Regions from separate parts of the Streptomyces sp. NPDC020996 genome, predicted to be linked through region 2. Evidence: riboswitches for the same ligand, from Rfam matches in the RefSeq annotation. Region 2 holds a riboswitch; the other holds the start of a gene.
What was found. A riboswitch is a leader RNA that binds a small molecule or an ion and turns the genes downstream of it on or off. The one in region 2 is predicted to bind cyclic di-AMP.
Positions count from the first base shown of each region.

Region 1: it holds a riboswitch for cyclic di-AMP, as region 2 does, so the genes downstream of both, AB0G63_RS18660 (NlpC/P60 family protein) here and AB0G63_RS23035 (C40 family peptidase) in region 2, are expected to answer to the same signal.

Region 1 covers NZ_JBFADM010000024.1:81,808-89,042, reverse strand. The annotation lists gene AB0G63_RS18690 (response regulator transcription factor) at 1-116, shown strand, start outside; gene AB0G63_RS18685 (protein kinase) at 179-1,723, opposite strand; gene AB0G63_RS18680 (ATP-binding protein) at 1,798-2,241, opposite strand; gene AB0G63_RS18675 (helix-turn-helix transcriptional regulator) at 2,372-3,184, shown strand; gene AB0G63_RS18670 (DUF397 domain-containing protein) at 3,181-3,429, shown strand; gene AB0G63_RS18665 (hypothetical protein) at 3,525-3,878, shown strand; gene AB0G63_RS18660 (NlpC/P60 family protein) at 3,900-5,057, opposite strand; cyclic di-AMP (ydaO/yuaA leader) riboswitch at 5,065-5,235, opposite strand; gene pcrA (DNA helicase PcrA) at 5,485-7,235, shown strand, end outside.
Region 2 covers NZ_JBFADM010000035.1:11,976-19,210, reverse strand. The annotation lists gene AB0G63_RS23070 (adenosylmethionine--8-amino-7-oxononanoate transaminase) at 1-110, opposite strand, end outside; gene bioB (biotin synthase BioB) at 103-1,329, opposite strand; gene AB0G63_RS23060 (8-amino-7-oxononanoate synthase) at 1,478-2,605, shown strand; gene AB0G63_RS23055 (DUF397 domain-containing protein) at 2,688-2,915, opposite strand; gene AB0G63_RS23050 (helix-turn-helix transcriptional regulator) at 2,925-3,785, opposite strand; gene AB0G63_RS23045 (ATP-binding protein) at 4,000-4,458, shown strand; gene AB0G63_RS23040 (DUF6328 family protein) at 4,527-5,120, opposite strand; gene AB0G63_RS23035 (C40 family peptidase) at 5,203-5,676, opposite strand; cyclic di-AMP (ydaO/yuaA leader) riboswitch at 5,680-5,891, opposite strand; gene AB0G63_RS23030 (hypothetical protein) at 6,227-6,535, opposite strand; gene AB0G63_RS23025 (ATP-dependent Clp protease proteolytic subunit) at 6,543-7,178, opposite strand.

The DNA.
Region 1 (7,235 bases), on a different contig from region 2:
AACTGTTCATCTCCGTCAAGACGGTCGAGTCCCACGTCTCGGCGGTCCTGCGCAAGCTCCAGCTCTCCAACCGCCACGAACTGACCCGTTGGGCAACGGCACGACGGCTGGTGTGACCGTCCAGTGGGCGAGCCGACGGCCACCCCGCTGCCGAACCCCTTGGCGCACGCGTAGCGCCTCATCGAGATGCGGGTGCCGACTGCTCCCTGCGGGGGTCGGCTGCCGGGTTCTCTGCGTTCCGCTCGTCGTTGCGTGTCTCGCCGCGGTCTGTGCCTCGCGGTGGTTGGGTGCGTGACTTGAGCACGTGCGTGCCGACGGCGATCGTGACGCCCAGGAGCAGCGCGTAGAACACGCCGATCTTGCGGAGGTCGTCGAGGAAGAACCAGACGCAGGTGAGGCCGGTGAACCAGAAGGCGACGAGAGCGAACCCGCCCACACGCGCGTCGCGGTATCCGGCGACGAGACAGACGGTGGCGACCGCACCGAGGGTGAGCGCCAGGACGACGTAGTGGGTGTCCCAGCCGATGTACTGGCGGGCGAGACCCGACTGCACGGCCACCGCCTCGGCCACCGGGCCCCAGGCCACGGCGCAGGCAAGCCGTGCCGACCACAGCAGCAGCACTGATCCGAAGACCCCGGCGAGCAGGGCCACTTGGCGGAAGCGGTCGATCTCGATGGCATCGGTCGTGGAGACCATCACGGACAGCAGACAGCCGAGCAGCGCGAGCATGCCCTCGGCCGACGGCTGGACGACCACCCCCAGCCGGCGCCGGTTCGGGGAGGGGACCGGCGGGGCGCTTTCGGCGGAGGCCTGCGGAGCGACGGCCGGGCGCGTCATCGTCCTGGCCGCCGGATCGACCTCGGTGGGAGTCGGGGACACGGACGCGGGGGCGACCAGCGCGGCCTCGGTGAGCGAGGCCCTCATCGCGGCCGCGTCCGGGAAGCGGTCCTCTCGGCTCTTTCGCAGAGCGCGCAGAATGACCGTGTCCATTGCGGGAGGCAGCTCCGGCCGCAGGCAGGACGGCGCCACCGGCTCCGCGGCCAGGTGCTGGTGCATGACGGAGAACGGTGACTCGCCGGTGAACGGGGGGCGCCCCGTCACGAGTTCGTACAGCAGGCAGCCCACGGCGTACAGGTCCGTACGGTGGTCGGTCTCGTCCCCGACGATCTGCTCGGGTGACAGGTAAGCGGGTGTGCCGACCGCAACCCCGGTGCCGGTGAGGCGGGTCGCCACTTCGCTGAGTGCCTTGGCGATGCCGAAGTCGAGCACCTTGACCGTACCGCCGCGCGTGAGTATGACGTTGGCCGGTTTGATGTCCCGGTGCACGATGGCCTGCCGGTGGCTGTGTTCAAGAGCCTCCAGCACCTGTCCGGTGATGTCCACGGCCCGCGCGACCGGCATGGGGCCATCGCCCACCACGTCGCTCAGAGTCCGGCCTTTCACGTACTCCATCACCAGGTACGGCTCAGCGGAACCGTCTCCGGAGCCCTCACCCGCGTCGTGAACGGTGGCTATGCCGGGGTGGTTGAGCGCGGCGGCGGCATGCGCCTCTCGTCGGAACCGGGCGAGGAACTGGGGCTGCCGCGCCAGCTCCGCGGAGAGGGTCTTCACGGCGACCTCCCGGCGCAGCCGACGGTCGACCGCCCGGTACACAGTCCCCATGCCGCCTCGCCCGAGCTGCTCCACCAGCTCGTAGCGCTGCGCCAAGATCCTTCGCTCCACGCTTCCTCCATGAGCCGCCGACACCGGCCTGCGGGACGACCCTGCCACACGCCTGCCGGGCAGCAGCATGACCCTCAGCCTTGTGTGGTCTCCGTCAGGAGTTCGCACCACACTTCCTTGCCGATGCCGCACTCCCGCCTCTCGGCACCCCAGTCGTCCGCCAGTGCCGCCACCAGCGCGAGCCCCCGGCCCGACTCGTCGTCCAGCGATGCCAGGCCCGGCTCGGGGAGGGCGTCGTTCGCGTCGGTCACCGTGACGCGGACCCGGTCCTCCGTGACCAGGCAGCGGGCCCGGATTTCGCGGCCGGCCGGGACCCTCGCGTGGCGGTAGGCGTTCGTCATCAGCTCGCTCAGGAGGAGTTCCGCCGTGTCGGTCACGTCCTGTGGCAGCCCCCAGGAGGCCGCCTGCTCGCGGAACAGCGCACGTGCCCTGCCCACGCTGCGCGCGTGACGCGGCAGGCGCCACTCGATGTCCTTCGGGGCGGTCGTCGTGGGGAGTGGGGGCCACGGGGTCTGCATGCGCTGTTCACCCCTTGCGTGGAAGTTCCGAGGTTTGGCCAGATCACGGTCCCGTTCCGTGCGTAGCCTCGCGAGTAACGGCGCGGGTACGGTGCGTGGTCGTACCCGTCGTGGACCGGTGGAGGTGTGCGTGACGACCCAGGTGAACTCCCAGCCGCCGATCGCATGGCGTTACTGCGGCAGCCAGATCAAGTTGTGGCGCGCGGAAGCCGGCGTCGGCCGCGAGGCGCTGGCCAAGGAGGCCGGTTACGACTACGAGTACGTCAAGTCGATGGAGAACGGCCGCCGTCGGCCCACGCTGCGGTTCTTGCAGATCGCCGACCAGGTGTGTGGCGCGGGTGGGAAGCTGGTTGCGGCTCAGGAGTACCTGAAGCCGGAGCCGTTCCCGACGTTCTCGCAGGACTTCATCCGGTACGAGTCCGAGGCGATCTCCTTGAGTTGGTACGAACCGCTGCTCGTTCCGGGCCTGCTGCAGACGGAAGAGACCGCCCGCTCGCTGCTCAAGGCGCACTGGCCCCCGCTGGATGATGAAACGGTCGAGGAACGCGTGATGGCTCGGCTGAAGCGGCAGGACGTCCTCGCCCAGCAGACGAGATCGTTCAGCTTCGTGATCGGTGAATCGGCGCTGCGTAACGAGGTCGGAGGAACCGAAACTCACTTGTGTCAACTGCGCCATCTGTTGGCAGCATCCCGGCAGCGGAACATCACCGTGCAAGTGCTGCCTATTGCTGGTGCGCATCCGGGCCTCAACGGACCCCTGGTCTTGCTGGAAACGTCAGAGCACGAGCATCTTGGGTACGAAGAGGGACAGACAGCAGGCGTGCTCTACTCGGACCCGGACCGTGTCAGTATCGCTGCGCAGCGTCATGCGATGATCTTGCGTCAGGCGCTGAGTCTTTCGGAGTCCGTGAGATTCATCAGCGAGGTAGCGGAGGGGCGATGACGCAGAACCTGCGATGGTTCAAGTCCAGCTATAGCGGCACCGAGGGGGGAGCCTGCCTCGAAGTCGCTCCCGACTGGCGCAAGTCCAGCCACAGTGACAGTCAGGGCGGCGCCTGCGTCCAGATAGCCCCCTGCCCCCACACCGTCCACGTCCGGGACTCGAAGCTCGGCTCCCGGAGTCCCCGTTTGGCCGTCGCCGGGGCCGCCTGGGCCGCGTTCGTCGGGTACGCCCAGACCGGCGCCTGAGCTTCGAGCACCTCGCCGTGTTCGTGCGGTGACGGAGTGTGCGGAGGAGGGCCGGTGTCCGGTGGCGTCTGGGTCGCTGTCTAAGCTCCGGCCTCATGGACGTACTCATCCATTTCTTCGTCGGCCTGCACATCATCGGCATCGCCGCGCTGCTCGGCGGCTTCCTCACCCAGATGAAGGCGATGGGCCAGGGCACCGCACGCTTCGTGCCCTCGATGCTGCACGGTGCGCTGACCATGCTGATCACCGGCGTGGCCCTGGTCGGCATTCATCAGGCCCAGGGCCACGAGGTCAACAACATAAAGATCGGCGTGAAGCTCGCCGTCCTGGTCGTCATCCTCGCTCTGGTCTACGTCAAGCGGGACGACGAGAAGGTGGACAAGGGCCTGTTCGGCCTGGTGGGCGGGCTCACCATGACCAACATCTTCATCGCGGTGCTCTGGACCTGACCCGTCCTGTCCTGTCCTGTCTCAGGCCGGCCGGACCACGCTGTGGATGATCGACGCGCCGCCGTAGTAGACCGACTCCTCGCGGACGTACGCGCCCGGCTTCGGGGCGTGGATCATCATGCCGTTGCCGATGTAGAGGCCGACGTGGCTGATGTCGTCGTAGAAGAAGATCAGGTCGCCGGGCTGTGCGTCGGCGAGTGAGACGGTGGTGCCCGCGTTCACCTGGTCGTAGGTGGTGCGGGGGAGGGCCACGCCGGCGGCCTTCCAGGCGGCCTGGGTGAGGCCGGAGCAGTCGTAGGAGCCGGGGCCGGTGGCGCCCCAGACGTACGGCTTGCCGATCTGCGCGCGGGCGAAGGCGATCGCCTTCTCGGCCTTGGTGGCGTAGGACGAGTCGGTGGTCGAGCTTCCCGAGGTCGAAGTCGAGGTCGAGCCCGACGACGTGCTGCCGCTCTGCTCCTGCGCCTTCTGCTGCGCCGCCTGCTGTGCGGCCAGCTCGGCCGCCTGGCGCGCGGCCTCCTCCTGCTTCTTCTTCTCGATCGCCGCGAGCCGCGCCTTCTCCTCGGCGGTCAGCTTCGACAGGAGCTGACGCGCGTCGGAGAGCTTCTTCTGGACGGTGGACTTGGCCGCCTGGAGATCGCCCTGCGACTCGGTGAGCGTCTCGAGGCTCTTGGTCGCCTCCTGGCGCTTCTTCATCGTCGCGGACTGCTCGGTGACGTAGTCGTCGACGGCCTGCTTCTGCCGGCCGGTGAGCCGGCTCATCAGCTGGGTCTGGTCGAAGTAGTCCTGCGGCGAGTCCGCGAGCAGGAAGGTCGCGGTGTCGGGTGCGGCGGCGCCGGTGCGGTACTGGGCCGCGGCGAAGGAACCGAGTTCCTCCCGCGCCTCGTTCAGCTTCTGGGTGCGCTTGGCGACGTCGTCGAGGAGGGTGTCGACGCGCTTGCGCTGCTTCGACGTCTTCTCCTTCGCCGCGTTGTACTTCTCGGTCGCCGACTCGGCCTGGCGGTACAGGTCGTCGACCTTCTTCTCGACCTCCTCAAGGCTCGGCTTCCCGTCGGCGGCGGGGGCGGCGTTGGCCGACTGGGACAGCAGGGCCACGGAAGTGAGGGCGGCGGTGGCGAGGGCGGGGGTGCGGATGCCGGCCACGCGTGTACCCGCGGGGCGTGACTTGCGGTGCGACGCCAAGGGTGGCGACTCCTTCCATCTTCCGCCTACCGAGTTAGCTGTCGGGTTCGGGCGGGATGGTTCGGAAGGGTTGCCCTACGGCCTTCTCCCCGGGGGGAGGGGGCCGATTCACCCCAAGGTCGGTTGGGTCCCCGGCTCCGGAAGCGCGGCGGCGCGCCGGACTCGGCGGAGGCCGCACGGCCCGGCGACGTTCGCCGGTGGGGGTCGTTCGGCCTGCCCGGCACCGTAGCCAACTCGCGTGGCTCCTGTGAAGGTTGATGTTCGATATGCCCGATACATTTTCGTGACCTTCCGCAGGACCCGCGGTGACGGTCACCGAAAGTGACGGATCGGTACGGAGCGTGCCCCGGGGGCGGTGTCGTCGGATCCGGCGATGTTCTCAGGGCGGCGGCGGGCTGTCGGTGGGGCGCCCTAGACTCGGAGAGCGATGAGCAGCCTCTTTGACGACAGCTTCCTGGCGGACCTCCAGGCCCCCCGCGGGCACGAGGAGGAACCTCCGCCGCCGCCCGAGGACGATCATGTGCCGGAACCCGTTCCGGACGATCTGTTCGGCGGGAAGTTCGACGTGCCGCCGGACCGGGACGCGTACTACCGCGACGGTGCCCCGCGGCCCCCGGTCGACGCGGCCGCGCTTCTGGAGGGGCTGAACGACAACCAGCGCGCCGCCGTCGTGCACCACGGCACCCCCCTGCTCATCGTGGCCGGCGCCGGCTCCGGCAAGACCCGGGTGCTCACCCACCGCATCGCCTACCTGCTCGCCGAGCGGGACGTCCACCCGGGCCAGATCCTCGCGATCACCTTCACCAACAAGGCCGCGGGCGAGATGAAGGAGCGCGTCGAGCAGCTCGTCGGCCCCCGCGCGAACGCGATGTGGGTGATGACGTTCCACAGCGCGTGCGTGCGCATCCTGCGCCGGGAGAGCAAGAAGCTCGGGTTCACTTCGTCGTTCTCGATCTACGACGCCGCCGACTCCAAGCGCCTGATGGCCCTCGTCTGCCGTGACCTGGACCTCGACCCCAAGCGCTACCCGCCCAAGTCCTTCAGCGCCAAGATCAGCAACCTGAAGAACGAGCTGATCGACGAGGAGGACTTCGCCGCCCAGGCCACCGACGGCTTCGAGAAGACCCTCGCCCAGGCCTACGCCCTGTACCAGTCGCGGCTGCGCGAGGCGAACGCCCTCGACTTCGACGACCTGATCATGACGACGGTCAACCTGCTGCGCGCGTTCCCGGACGTCGCCGAGCACTACCGCCGCCGCTTCCGGCACGTCCTGGTCGACGAGTACCAGGACACCAACCACGCCCAGTACGCGCTCGTGCGCGAGCTCGTCGGAACCGGCGCTCATGACGAGGACGTCCCGCCGAACGAGTACGACCTCCCGCCCGCCGAGCTGTGCGTCGTCGGCGACGCCGACCAGTCGATCTACGCCTTCCGCGGCGCGACCATTCGCAACATCCTCCAGTTCGAGGAGGACTACCCGGACGCGACGACGATCCTGCTGGAGCAGAACTACCGCTCCACCCAGACGATCCTCAGCGCGGCCAACGCCGTCATCGAGCGCAACGAGTCCCGCCGCCCGAAGAACCTGTGGACCAACGCGGGCACGGGCGCGCGCATCACCGGCTACGTAGCGGACACCGAGCACGACGAGGCGCAGTTCGTCGCCGACGAGATAGACCGCCTCACGGACGCGGGCGAGGCCAAGGCCGGTGACGTCGCCGTCTTCTACCGCACCAACGCGCAGTCCCGTGTCTTCGAAGAGGTCTTCATCCGCGTCGGCCTGCCCTACAAGGTCGTCGGCGGCGTCCGCTTCTACGAGCGCAAGGAGGTCCGGGACGTCCTGGCCTACCTGCGGGTGCTGGCCAACCCGGAGGACACGGTCCCGCTGCGCCGCATCCTCAACGTGCCCAAACGGGGCATCGGCGACCGCGCCGAGGCCATGATCGACGCCCTCTCCCAGCGCGAGAAGATCAGCTTCCCGCAGGCGCTGCGGCGCGTCGACGAGGCGTACGGCATGGCGGCGCGCTCCACCAACGCCGTCAAACGGTTCAACACGCTGATGGAGGACCTCCGCACGATCGTCGAGTCCGGCGCGGGCCCGGCGACCGTCCTGGAGGCCGTGCTCGAACGCACCGGCTACCTCGCCGAGTTGCAGGCCTCCACCGACCCGCAGGACGA
Region 2 (7,235 bases):
TTCGCCGACCCGACCACGAGCGGTTCGGCGCGGCCGGGCATCGGACCGTACGGATGCCACACGTGGCGCCGGTCGAGCTCCAGCAGTTCGGCGACGGGCAGGTCAGGCATTGGGCGCGAGGTCCGTTCCGGCGCCGCGACGGCGTACCGCGACCAGGTCGGTACGCGGCTCGGCGGCCCTGGGCGCCGCCGTTGCGGCCGCCGCGGCCGCCGCGGCCGTACCGCAGACACCTCCGCCCTCGTGCGACCCGCACCCGGCGCCCTCGGCCCCGTCGTGCGACCCGCAGCCCGCGCCCTTGTGCGACCCGCACCCTCCGCCGGCCGCCGTCCGGTGCTCCGGCAGGGTCACCTGCTCGCTGCCCTCGACCTCGAACCCGGCGTCGGCGATCATCTCCAGGTCGGCCTTGCCCGCCTGGCCCTCGCTGGTCAGGTAGTCCCCGAGGAAGATCGAGTTGGCCAGGTGCAGGGCGAGGGGCTGCATCGTGCGCAGGTGCACCTCGCGGCCGCCCGCGATGCGGACCTCGACGTCCGGGCACACGAACCGGACCATCGCCAGGATGAGCAGGCAGCGCTGCGGGGTGAGGTTCCACTCCTTGGCCAGCGGGGTGCCCTCGAACGGGATGAGGAAGTTGACCGGCACCGAGTCCGGGTCCAGCTCGCGCAGCGAGAAGACCACGTCGACCAGGTCCTCGTCGGACTCGCCCATGCCCGCGATCAGGCCCGAGCAGGCCGACAGGCCCGCCGCGTGCGCCTTGTGCACGGTGTCCACGCGGTCGGCGTAGGTGTGCGTGGTCGTGATCTCCCCGTACGTCCCCTCGGACGTGTTGAGGTTGTGGTTGTAGGCGTCGGCGCCGGCCTCCCGCAGCCGCTCCGCCTGGCCGTCGGAGAGCAGGCCGAGGCACGCGCACACCTCGACGTCCTCGTTCTGCTCCTTGATCGCCTTGATGGTGTCCGAGACGCGGTCCACGTCGCGGTCGGTCGGCCCGCGTCCGCTCGCCACCAGGCAGACCCGCTTGGCGCCGCCCGCCAGACCGGCCGCGGCGGCCCGGGAGGCCTCGTCGGGCTTGAGCCAGGTGTACTTCAGGATGTCGGCCTTGGAGCCGAGCCGCTGGGAGCAGTAGGAGCAGTCCTCCGGACACAGTCCGGACTTGAGGTTGACCAGGTAGTTGAGTTTGACCCGTCGGCCGAACCAGTGCCGGCGCACCTTGCCGGCCGCGGCCACCACATCGAGCAGGTCGTCGTCGGAAGCGGCGAGGACGGCCAGAGCTTCCTCGCGGGTCGGCAGCTCGCGCCGAAGCCCCTTGTCCACCAGCGTGTTCAGCAGGTCCATGAGAGCCGATCCTGTCCTACGAGGCCGCCCCGGGCCAAGGAGAGTTTGAACAACGGAGACACTTCGATGTGTGGGTATCGCCACATCATGGGCCGGGGGACGTGCGGCTAGGGTCTGTCCACTGCCTACAAATGCCCCCGGAGGAGCCATGGCGTTCGGCTGGATCGACGAGCAGGCGGAGCTGCGCCGCCGTGCCGGACTCGTGCGGACCCTGCGCCCCCGTCCGGCCGATTCGCCGCTGCTCGACCTGGCGAGCAACGACTACCTGGGCCTGGCCCGCCATCCCGAGGTCGCCGAGGGCGCGGCGCGGGCCGCGCGCGTCTGGGGCGGCGGCTCGACCGGGTCCCGGCTGGTGACCGGCACCACCGAACTGCACGCCGAGCTGGAGCGCGAGCTGGCCGCCTTCTGCGGCTTCGAGGCGGCGCTCGTCTTCTCCTCCGGCTACGCGGCCAACCTCGCCGCCGTCACCGCGCTCGCGCCGCACGGCTCGCTGATCGTCTCCGACGCGGGCAACCACGCGTCCCTGATCGACGGCTGCCGGCTGGCCCGGGGCGCCACCCAGGTCGTCGGGCACGCCGATCCGGAGGCGGTGCGCAAGGCGCTGGGCACGCACCGGGGCACGGCCGTCGTCGTGTCCGACACGGTCTTCTCGGTCGACGGGGACGCGGCCCCGCTGGCCGGGCTCGCGGCGGCCTGCCGGGAGCACGGCGCCGGGCTGGTCGTCGACGACGCCCACGGGCTGGGCGTCCTCGGCGACGGCGGCCGCGGGGCGCCGCACGCGGCGGGGCTCGCGGGCGCCGACGACGTCGTCGTCACCGTCACGCTGTCCAAGTCGCTCGGCAGCCAGGGCGGCGCCGTCCTGGGTCCCGCCCGGGTGATCGACCACCTGGTGAACGCGGCCCGGACCTTCATCTTCGACACGGGACTGGCCCCCGCGTCCGCGGGCGCCGCCCTGGCCGCCCTGCGGCTGCTCGGCCGCGAGCCGCAGCGGGCGGCACGGGCCCGCGCGGTGGCGGCCGAGCTGCACGCACGCCTGACGGACGACGGTCTGCAGGCGGTACGACCGGACGCCGCGGTCGTCTCCGTGCGCGCGCCGTCCCCGGAGGGGGCCGTGCGGTGGGCGGCCGACTGCCGGGCGGCAGGGCTGGCCGTGGGCTGTTTCCGTCCTCCTTCCGTGCCCGACGGCGTCTCGCGGCTCAGGCTGACCGCCCGCGCGGACCTCTCCGAGGCGCAGATCGAACATGCGGTGCGAGTGATCGGCGGGACTCGACCATGAGTCGGCGTGACACGGCCGGGCTCCGCACGACGCGGATCTTCTCCGCACGACGCGGATGTGGCTCCGCATGACGCGGATCTGATCAGCGCTTCAACGCGGCCGTGAACCCAGCCCAGCTCTCCGGCGAGAAGAGCAGTGCGGGCCCGGCCGGGTCCTTGGAATCTCGGACGGCGAGCAGACCGGCCCACGGGCCGGACCGCGGCGCCGCCGTCTCCACGCAGTTGTTCGCACCGGTGCTGTAGCTGCTGCGCAGCCACCGCACGCCGTGCGGAACGATGCTGGAGGGGACGTTCCGAGGCAGTGCTGACATGGTGCCTCCTCACCCGCCGACGACTCTGCCGGCGAGGTAATCCAATGAGTCCTCGGGCGAAAGGGCTTGAATCTGAAGGGAGTTGAAGGCCTCGGTGTAGGCCTGGAGGTCTTCTTTCCGTTCCAAGTGGAGGCTACTCGTCAGGTGGTCCAGAACGACCACGTCCAGATCAGAAGTGCTCGAAAATGAGAAAATAACGAAAGACCCGGTGACGCCGACGTGTGCTCCGGCGCCGAACGGCAGGATCTGCAGCCGTACTTGCGGCAGGCGCGCCGCCTCGACCAGGAGTTCGAGCTGGCGCGCCATGACCTCGGGCCCGCCGATCTCCCGGCGCAGCACCGCCTCGTCCAGCACCGCGCTGAACTCCAGGGGCGGGTCGGCCCGCAGCACCTCCTGCCGGGCCAGGCGCACCTCGACCAGCGCGTCGAGCCCCGCGTCGTCCAGCCCGCGGACCGCGGCCCGGGTCACCGCCCGCGCGTACTCGGGCGTCTGCAGCAGCCCCGGCACCACCGACGTCTCCAGGGTGCGCATCGCGTCGGCCTGGGACTCCAGGCTGATGAAGTCGCTGTAGTCCGGCGGCAGGATGCCGCGATACGCGTGCCACCAGTGGTGCCGGCCGGTGTTCTCGTCCGAGCCCGCCAGCACCAGCATCAGATCGCGCAGCCGCGGATCGGACACCCCGTAGGCGTCCAGGAGCAACCGCACATCGGCCGGTTTCACCCCGCTGGTGCCCGTCTCGATACGACTGACCTTCGACTGGTGCCAGCCCACCAGCCGCGCCGCCTCACCGCTGGTGAGCCTCGCCTCGGCGCGCAGCGCTCGCAGTTCGGCGCCCAGCTTCCTGCGGCGCACCGCGGGACCGTGCTGCATGGGTCCCTCCTTACTCCTTATGAGGCGCCCCGACACGGTCTCTCGTGGCAGAGTTCACCGCTTTGAGCGACAGATATATGCATATCTCGGTGGATCGCCAGCCGTGACCCGTGCGGTGATGGCAGTCTGACGGCGAAGCACCAGTCCGGGACCGTACTCGAACCATCCGCTCCGTGTCGGACCAGCGGTCCCGTGGGAAAGGGACGACGTCGCCATGGCAGACCATCTGGAAGCATCCGTCACTCTGCCGAGCGATCCCGCCTCGGTCTGCGCGGCCCGCACCTACGCGATCGACACCCTCGCGGAGTGGGGCCTGGCGCCGCACACGGAGGTGGCCGACACCGTCCGGCTCATCGTCTCCGAACTCGCCACCAACGCCGTCCAGCACACCCTCGGGCAGTCGCCCACCTTCACCGTCGGACTCGAACTCGACCGCGACGAACAGTTGCGCATCGGCGTCACCGACAGCCACCCCCGGTTCCCGAAGCGGCTGCCCGCCGCCGTCCAGCAGGACAACGGCCGCGGCCTGGTGATCATCCGCTGGCTGACCGCCGAGTGCGGCGGCAGACTGTGCGTGCGCCCCACCCGGGAGGGCGGCAAGACCGTCTCCGTCGAACTGCCGTGGAAGGTGCCGGCCCGACCGGTGCCGGCAGCCGGGCAGCAGGAGCCGTAGCGGGGCTCGGGCGAGGGTTCAGCGGCGCCGTGCGGCGGTTCCCGGTGCACGGCCACGTCGGGCGAGGGTCAGCGGCGCCGTGCCGACGGCTCCCGGTGCACGGCCGCGTCCCGCGGCGCTCCCGGCTGCCTGACGACGGGCGCGGCCTGCTGCGCGGCCTGCTGCGCGGCCTGCTGCTCGGCGGACAGGCCCGCCCGCCGCACCAGGCGAGGCAGCAGCCACCACAGGCCGAGGCACACGCACAGGGTCGCCGCGCCCGCGGCCACCCCGCCCGCCCGGCCCGTCGTCACGTCCACCACGAGCAGCACCGAGCCGGTGAACGCCAGCACCAGCACACCCATGCCGATGGTGGCGAGCCGTGAGGACACCTGGACGACGCGCGGCTTGGCGCCCCGCTGGAACAGCGAGCGGTGCAGCGCGGCCGGCGCGGTGAACAGGGCGGCGGCGAGGACCGCGAGCAGCAGTGTGGTGACGTAGGTGGCCCGCTGGACCGGGTCGAGGGACGGGAAGCGCGGGGTGAAGGCCAGGGTCAGCAGGAAGGCGAAGAGGATCTGCACGCCGGTCTGGGTGACGCGCAGTTCCTGGAGCAGTTCGCCGAAGTTGCGGTCGGCGCGCTCCAGCGGGGTCTCGTTGCGTGCGGTGCAGGGGACATGGTCGGCCATGGTTGAACGGATAACCGGCCAGGACCGTGTCACGCCTCGTCGGGTGGCGGCGTGTCAGGGGCGCCGCCACCCCACGCAAGGATCAGCTGACCCGGCCGTACCAGACGCTCTTCGTCCAGATCTTCTGCAGTTTCACCACGTCCCCGGTCTTCGGGGCGTGCCAGATCTTCCCCTTTCCGGCGTAGATGCCGACGTGGTAGACGTACGAACCCGAATGGAAGAACACGAGGTCTCCGGCCTTGCGGCTCTTGGCGGAGATGTGGCGGGTCTTGTTGTACTGCTGGGCCGCGGTACGCGGCAGGCTCTTGCCCGCCTTCTTGTACGAGTACAGCGTGAGCCCGGAGCAGTCGAACCGGTGCGGACCGGTGGCGCCCCACCGGTAGGGCGAACCCTTCTTGGAAGCCGCGATCTGCAGTGCCTTCGTCGCGGGCGTCGCGGCGGCCGCGTCGGAGGCGAAGCCCGGAACCACGACCGAGCCGCCCACCGCGGCGATGGTGAGGGCCGAGGCCGTGCCGGCCCGGACCATCAGCGACGGGACACGATTGAGCGCAGTCATGCGCAACCCTTCGTCAGCCGCCTGTGAAGGATGACCTGTCGGATTCGGGCTGGCGAAGTTGCCCGGCCGCTCGCGCGGCTTCACCCCAAGGGCTGCTCGGCCCGGTCATGGCGTGACCGTTCCGGCGACCCGTCGTGCTTGGGTCCTCCACTCCTGCCGATCCACTCCTGTCGACCGGTCATCCGGGCGGCGGCAGGACTCGGCGTCCGCCCGGATCGCCCCGCCGCGGCGGCGGGGGCTTGTCGTCAGACACGGATCTTGGCTCACGGATGTCCGAAAAGCCCAACGGAAACGGGGATTTGTGTTGTTACTCACCACTCACCCGTTCGGGTGCCCACAGCTGTGTTCGGAGGCGCGTCATCACCTCCGAAACGGCCCGGACCAGCGAAGAAATGCCTCATCCCGCCTTGGGGCCGGGCCCGTTGCGCAACTCGACCGGTCAAAAAAGAGGAGGTGTGTCTAGTCCGGAAGGCGGTACGCCGTTTGGTCCGTTTCGGCCCCGGCCCGGACACCGGCGCCGGGCGACCGCGGCCCGGGCCCGGCGCGTGCCTCAAGTGCCGGGCTGGGGAGGCACGGTGACCCGGGCGGTGCGCCGCTCGCCGTCCAGTACCCGCAGCGCCCGCGCCAGGGTGGGAGCGTGCAGTTCGGTCTCGCCCCGCTGGTGCATCAGGGCGAGCGCGTCGCGCAGTTCGGCCGCCCTGGCCACCAGCGCCTGCGCGGCCCGCAGCCCGCGGTAGGTGTCGCCGTGGTGGGCCGGATTGATGCGGCCGAGCAGGTCCACCACGTCGAGGTAACGGTCGATCAGCTCGCCCTCGGCGCGGGTCAGCGCGGGCAGCGGCGGGAGTTCGGGCGGGATCACCGGTCGCTCACCTCCCGACGGGCGGGACGAGGGGGGCCCGGCGGCCGGGGACGATCCGGTCCACCAGGCCGTAGTCCACGGCCTGCCGGGCGTCGAAGACCCGGTCCCGCTCGATATCGGCGCCGATCTTCTCCCGGCTGTGTCCGGTGGCCCGGGCCGGCATCTCCTCCACGAGGCGGCGATTGCGCGTCAGTTCCTCCGTCTGCACCGCCAGATCACTCGCCCGGCCCCGCACCGGCTCGGCGAGCGCGGGCTGGCGGATCACCACCCGCGCGCCCGGCAGCACGGAGCGCTTGCCCGGCGTCCCGGCGGCCAGCAGCACCGCGGCCGAGGAGGCGGCCTGCCCCAGGCAGGTCGTCTCCACGTCGCAGGAGACGTACCGCATCGTGTCGTAGAGCGCCGTCATGGCGCTGAACGAGCCGCCCGGCGAGTTGATGTACAGCGCGATGTCCCGGTCGGGGTCCTTGTGCTCGAGGTACATGAACTGGGCCGTCAGGTCGTTCGCCGCGGTGTCGTCGAGAGGCGTGCCGAGGAAGAGGATCCGCTCCTCCAGCAGCTTCGCGTACGGATCCGTCGATCGGCGCCCGGACGCGGTCCGTTCGGTGAACCCGGGCAGGACGTGTCGGGCGGACGGTCGGGTCATGGCATACCCCTCCTCGCGACAGAGCTGTTCCCGGAGCTGTCCCCGGAGCTGTCTCTG